DNA from 2 places in the Sphingobium anseongense genome. Region 2 is predicted to be linked to the other one. Evidence: riboswitches for the same ligand, from Rfam matches in the RefSeq annotation. Region 2 holds a riboswitch; the other holds the start of a gene.

Region 1 (3,415 bases), on a different contig from region 2:
CGACGATCCGGTTGTGCGCCGCCTGGAGCTTTCGCATCCGGGCGGCGTGAACCTGCTGGTCGTCCTGTGTCCTAGAAACGGACACGCACGCCGCCATAGGCCGACCGACCGTAGGTACCGTACCCAAAGGCAGTCTCATAGGATTCGTCGAACAGATTATCGACGCGGCCATACACTTCCAGATGGTCACCGATCGGGAAGGAGGCGCGGACGCCGGCCAGCGCATAGCCGTCCAGGCGGCGGGTGTTTGCAGGATTGTCGAAGCTGTCGCCGACAATCGTCACGGTCGCGCCGGTCGACAGGCCAAAGCTCCACACATAGTCGACCGAAGCGCTGACCGCGTCGGCGGCGCGACGCGGCAGGCGATTGCCATAGTTGAACGATCCTGCGGACCGGTCGCGCGCGTCGATATAGCTGTAGCTGGCGGTCAGCGTCAGCGCGTCCACCGGGCGAAGCGTCATCGTCGCTTCCACGCCCTTGGCGCGGGTGCGGTCGATATTGTTATAGCCGCCGAACAGACCGATAGTGACGTCATAGTTGATCTGGTCGCGCGTATCGCGGCGGAAAGCGGTCACCGACACCTGCGCCCGGCCGTCGATCAGGCTGTGGTCGATGCCGATGTCGTAGCTTCTGGACCGTTCGGGGCCTAAGTCCCTGTTGCCATAGCTCGGGTCGTAAAGCTGAAACAGCGACGGCGCCTTGAACCCTTCGCCATAAGCGACGCGCAGATTGGTCACGCCGCCATTGGGGCTGTAATTGGCGTTCGCGCCAAAAGTGGTCGCACCGCCGAACTGGCTGTGGTCGTCGTGGCGCACGCCGCCGGTCACCGACAGGCCGTCGAAGGGCTGCACGATGGCGAGGATGTGGACGCTGTCGATATTGGCCTTGGCCGCAGTCACGCCGAACGCATCGAAATAGTCGTAATCGGGCCGTTCATGCTCGTAACCGAACAGCAGCTTGGCGGATTCGACCGGTGCATACACACCCTCATAATCGAAGCGCAGGGTGGTGCCCTCATAGCCATAGTCGGCATCGGTATCGCGCGCCGTATAGCTTTTGCGGTCGTTGCGGAACCAGGTCACCGCCGCGCGATGCTTCAGGCGACCGTCGAGCATGGCGAGGTTGACGCCGGCATAGCCGACATATTGGTCGCCGCGCACATATTCGGGCGTGTCGGCCAGCGCATAGGTGGGCGCGGGGAAACCGTCGATGTCATTTTCCGAATGGATGTAATAGCCGCGCAGGTCGATGCTGAGCGCTTCGCTGAGCGCCAGCTTCAGCCGCGCGTTAAGCGTCAGATTTTCGTAGCCGTCGCGTTCGCTGCCCCCGCGCGAGCGAGCGAAGGACGATATGCCGTCGGTGCGGAAATAGGCTGCCCCGATCCCGCCGGTGGCCATGCCGCTGCCGCCCGAGATATCCGCCTTGGCGTTGAGCGTATCGCTATAGCCATATTCGGCCGAAGCGTTGGCGGCGAAGCCTTCAGCCGGCGTCTGCGTCATCAGATTGATGACCCCGCCGATCGCCTGGCTACCATGCACCACCGAGTTGGAACCGCGCAGGATTTCGATGCGGTGGACGTTGCCGACCAGCAGGTTGCCGAAGTCGAAGCCGTCGCCGATGCCGCTCGGGTCATTGACCTTGACCCCGTCGATCAGCACCAGCGTCTGGGTGGTTTCCGCGCCGCGCAACGACACGCCGGCGACGCCACCAATATTGCCGCTGCGGTTCCAGCGGACGCCGGGCGTTGTCGCGATCAGGTCGGTGACACTGATGTTCTGCCGGGTGCGGATGGTGTCGGCGTCGAGGACGGTGATCGCCTGGCCGACCTCGTCGCGCGACTGGGCGATGCCGGCCGCAGTGACGACGATGTCATCCTCGACGGCCTGTGATTGTGCGATGGCGGGCGCGGCGGTGAGCAGCGCGATGAACGAAATTCCGGTCTTCAACATGAATATTGCCCCCTTGGCGTCCCGAGCGAACAGGACGGGGGCGTACCGCGCGAACGGTCGACGCGCATGCGACGGACGGACACCTATAGGCCCGCCGCATGGGCGACGATGCGGCCCCCGCCGCATAACTCGTCGCTCAGACGGGCAAAACCGTGCCATGGCCATTCCCTGGACCAGGGCAAGAGCGACCAAGCGCCGGCAGGTCTCCTGGCTCGCGGGTCAGGGCGTGATGCACCAGCCTTCCCGGAAGAAACGCCCTCCAGTGGCCGGCCCTCGAACAAGGGCCACCAGTGCATCGCGCTCGCCGCTTACAGTTGCAGGGACAGCTACGGATTTGGACGGAAGCGACCGCCCACACCGCATTCCCTTTTAAGCCCTTCGAAAAAGGCACCGGCACGATCTGGCGAAGCGACATGATGCCGCCTCGCCGGCGCCCTTAAGCTAAAAGATCGCGCGCGCCAACGTCCAGATGTGCTATTGCACCGCTTGTTTCGGCAGTGAGGCATAAATCACACGGGCACGCCGCGTGTAACGACCTCATCCTGCGATCGCCAAACAGCTTGATCCATGTTGCAGTGCCGCAACCTTTGTCTGCGCGGAGCGTTGACCCCACGACCGATCCGCAGTCCCTCCGGGCAGCGTAGCGGCAGCAGGAATATCCCGTCGATGAACCATGTGTCCTTCGGAACTCTGGCAGGCAACGCCGTGCCCCAACATATCGCACTGATCGGCAATTCGCTGCCGCGTCGCTGTGGCATTGCGACCTTCACCGGCCATTGCCGCGATGCGTTGCAACTGGCCTTCCCGTCGATGCGGATCGACAGCTATGCGATGGACGATGGCGCGGGTGCCGTCTATCCCTCCGATGTCCGCCTCATCGCCCAGAACGACGTCCTGGCCTATGCCGATGCGGCGCGCCGCATAGAGGAAAGCGGCGCGCAAGCGATCTGGCTACAGCATGAATTCGGCATTTTCGGCGGCGCCGCCGGCGACATGATCCTGCACTTGCTCGACCGTACCCGCGTGCCGCTGGTCGTGACGCTGCACACCATCCTCGACCGGCCGAACGCGGACGAGGCGCGGGTGATGGATGCGCTGCTCAGGCGCGCCGGCCGGATCATGGTCATGGCCGAACGTGGACGCGACATATTGCTCGAACGTTATGGCATGGATGACGCGCGCATCTCCGTCATCCCCCATGGCGTGCCCGACCGGCCCCTGGTCGAACCCGACGCCATGAAGGCGCCATTTGGCTGGACGGGACGACGTGTCATCCTGACATTCGGGCTGCTCGCCCCGGACAAGGGGATCGAGCATGTAATTCGCGCGATGCCGGCCATCGCCGCGCGCCACCCCGACGCACTCTATGTTGTGCTGGGCGCAACCCATCCCAATCTGGTCCGCGAACAGGGGGAGACGCTGCGCACCGGCTTGATGGCGCTGGCACAGGAACTGGGCGTTGGCCA
Region 2 (3,415 bases):
GGTCTGCAATGTCTGGCTCACACAGCAATTGTACCCGGCCGCTGCGGACAGTGGCATAGGCGAGATCGAGCGCCTCGACCGTCGCCACCACGATCAGCGCCACTTCGCCCATCCCCGCCAAGGACTCCAGCCGTCCCAGCAGCCGTTCGAGCGCCGCGTCGGGCGTGTCGCACATGAGCAGCACCAGGTCGCATCGCATCTGCAGGTCAAGCCGCCCCGATCCCTGCGCGACGGGAACGGCCCCCTGCAAACGATAGCCTGCCGCATCGGCGAGCGCCGTGATCGCCTGATGATTGCCCTCGTCGGCGATCAGCAACATGCCGGGCCGCGCACCCGGCAGGGATGCAGCATAATCATGGGCTGCATCCTGCGTGGTTCCGAATCCTGTTTCACTCATATGCGCCCCCGTGCTGCTTTTGTTCCCTTTATCGCAACATTGCTGCTTTGCGCGACGATCTTTTCTCCAAAATGGTGCTGCCGCGCCGCATGCTGCTGAAAAGCGCGGCCTCGCTGCGCGTCGTTGGGGCCATAGGGCGTCAGGCCGGACCCGTGGGCATTCTCCAAAACGGATATAGTTGCGCCTTCAGACCCCGGTCGCAGCGGCAAAATCGATGTAGAGCGCGCGCAGTCGCATGGCTATCGGCCCCGGCCGACCGTCACCGATCGCCTGTCCGTCGATTCGCACGACCGACTGGCAGAAGGTGGACGCGCTGGTGATGAAAGCTTCCGCCGCATTGAGCGCCTCGGCCACGGTGAAGGCGCGGCGCACGACCGCGATCCCGCTTTCCCGCGCCAATTGCGTCAGCGCCAGCGCGGTGCAGCCCGCCAGCACCGCTTCGCTGTAGGGCCGCGTGACGATAGCGCCATCAGTCAGGATGAAGGCGGTCGATGACGCTCCTTCGGTAACGAAACCATCCTCGACCAGCCATGCCTCCTGCGCGCCCGCCGCATGGGCCGCGCGCTTGGCCATTGCCTGCGCCAGCAGGCCGACGCTCTTGATGTCGCGCCGCTTCCAACGCAGGTCCGGCATGGTGGCGACCGCGATGCCATCGCGTACCGCCGGCGTGTCGAGAAACACTTTGGGCTGGACGAACATCACCAGTGTCGGCGCCAGATCCGGTGGCGACAGGAAATCGCGAGTGACATCGGCCCCCCGCGTGATCTGAAGATAGACCAATCCTTCGGTCATGCCGTTGCGTGTCACAAGTTCGCGTTGCGCCGCTTCGACGGCGGAAAGGGGCAGCGGCAGGGATATGCCGATCGCATCGACCGACCGCGCAAGGCGCGCCAGATGCGAGGCGCTGTCGACCAGCCGCCCGTTGAGGACCGCCGCCACCTCGTAAATGCCATCGGCGAACAGGAACCCCCGGTCCAGAACGGATATGCGGGCGTCGGCAAGCGGCAGGTAGCTGCCATTCAGAAAGGCGATGGACATGGGCGAAGATGTTGCCGGGATGCGCCGCGCGGTCAAGCGTGCGCTCCGATCGCCGGCGGAAACGGCTGCCGGCCTTTCCCAAGCGCAACAAGGGATATTGGCTTTTCCGTTCACTTGGATTAGTCGAGGTCGCGAAAGCGGGATCATTCCCGCTTTCATTGATCGCGCCGGTGCCCCGCAAGGGGCTTAATCGGGAATGCGGTGCGGAAGGCGCAGGCTTTTCCAAATCCGCGGCTGTCCCTGCAACTGTAAGCGGATAGCGCGATGCACATCGTCCCTTGGAAAAAGGGCTGCCACTGGGCCGGACGCTAAATCATGCGAGGCCTGGGAAGGCGTGCATCAAGCTGTGACCCGCGAGCCAGGAGACCTGCCGGCGTCTGGTCGCTCTTGCCCTGGCCCAGGGGATGGCCGCGGCACGGTGAACTCCGTCTGAGCGACGAACGAGCGGCTGGGGCCGCATCGGATACGTGCGTCGGTCGCCCATGGCGTCCGGCCGCCGCGCGTGCCGCCCGTTCGCGCGGGTTTGCCCCGGCCATGTCGCAAGACGCCGGGGGACCATTTCCATGATCAAGACCATTTTCTACAGCGGCGCGCTCGCCTCGCTGCTTTCGCCAACCTGCGCTTTTGCAGACGATACTGCCGGAACGATCGCCGAGACCGATATCCTGGTGCTGGGGACCCGCGCCGCCGATGCCGACGCGCCCTCGCAGGCGGCCAGCCGCCTTGGCCTGACCATTTTGGAGACGCCGGCTAGCGTCGAAACCCTGTCGGGCGATATCATCCGCGCCCGGGGCGACCTGTCGATCGTCGACGCAGTGACCCGGGCGACGGGGTTCAGTTCCGTCGCCAATCCAGGCAATGGTGGCACCGGCCTTGCCGTGCGCGGCTTCAGCGGGCCGGGCTCCATCATGCAGCTTTATGACGGCGTTCGCCTCTATCCGGGTGCGGGCACAGTGACATTTCCGACCGATCCCTGGACGGTGGATCGGATCGAAGTGCTGCGTGGACCGGCTTCGGTCCTTTACGGACAGGGGGCGATCGGGGGCGCCGTCAACGTCGTTTCAAAGAAGCCGAACACCGACCGCACGGAGTTTCAGGCGGAAGCTGGCTACGGTTCCCAGAACAGCTGGCGCATCGGCGCGGGCGTCGGCGGACCGGTTAACGAACTGATTGCCTATCGCTTCGACATCAGCCGTACCGGGTCGGACGGCTGGGTCGATCGAGGGGATTCAAAGGGGCTGGCTATTTCGGGGTCGGTGGAAATTCGCCCCAGTGACACGCTTACAGTCACGCTGTCGGACGATTACAGCGACCAGGAGCCGATGCGCTATTTCGGCACGCCGCTGATCGATGGGCGGCTGGATGACCGCAACAAACGCCGCAACTACAATGTCACCGACGCGCTGATGCGCTTCAAGGACAACCGCACGACGATCCGAACGGAATGGAGGCCGAGCGATTCGATTCACATCCGCAGCACGGCCTATCGCCTGACCACCCATCGCAAATGGCGCAATCTGGAAAGCTATTTCTGGAACGGAGTCTCGAAAGAGATCGACCGGTCCGACTTTTTTGGCATCGACCATGATCAGACTCAGGTCGGCAACCAGTCGGACCTGACCATCCGCAGCGCATGGGGCGGCGTGACGAACGAACTGCTGGTCGGGTTCGACGTCAACCACATCAAGTTCCGCCATTCGAACGATTTCGATTCCGATGCGCCGCCTGCGGGCTTTGCCGATCCGGTCGATCCCTTCGCTTTCGATCCGGGTCGCTATTACAACAGTTTCGGCGTGCGCCCCCAATATCGCACGCGGACCCTGCAATATTCCTTTTTCGCCGAAGACCGACTGGCGCTCAGCGAGCAGCTGTCGGTATCGGCGGGGATCAACTTCGATCGCGCCCGCGTGAAGCGTTATGTCACCAGCTATGGCGCGAGCAGCGTGCCAACCGAGGCATTGAGGCTCGACAAGCGGCTGA

The links. Region 2 has a riboswitch for cobalamin ahead of WG908_RS15285 (TonB-dependent receptor). Riboswitches for the same ligand answer to the same signal wherever they lie in the genome.
Region 1: linked by a shared signal. The riboswitch ahead of WG908_RS05085 (TonB-dependent receptor plug domain-containing protein) and the one ahead of WG908_RS15285 (TonB-dependent receptor) in region 2 are both predicted to bind cobalamin.

What each region holds. Positions count from the first base shown of each region.
Region 1 is NZ_JBBJUL010000003.1:109,281-112,695, reverse strand. Features, by position in the region: gene cobO (cob(I)yrinic acid a,c-diamide adenosyltransferase) at 1-85, opposite strand, end outside; gene WG908_RS05085 (TonB-dependent receptor plug domain-containing protein) at 72-1,949, opposite strand; cobalamin riboswitch at 2,130-2,359, opposite strand; gene WG908_RS05080 (glycosyltransferase family 4 protein) at 2,616-3,415, shown strand, end outside.
Region 2 is NZ_JBBJUL010000014.1:15,484-18,898, forward strand. Features, by position in the region: gene WG908_RS15270 (MarR family transcriptional regulator) at 1-397, opposite strand, end outside; gene WG908_RS15275 (D-amino-acid transaminase) at 584-1,435, opposite strand; gene WG908_RS15280 (hypothetical protein) at 1,434-1,625, shown strand; cobalamin riboswitch at 1,587-1,824, shown strand; gene WG908_RS15285 (TonB-dependent receptor) at 1,999-3,415, shown strand, end outside.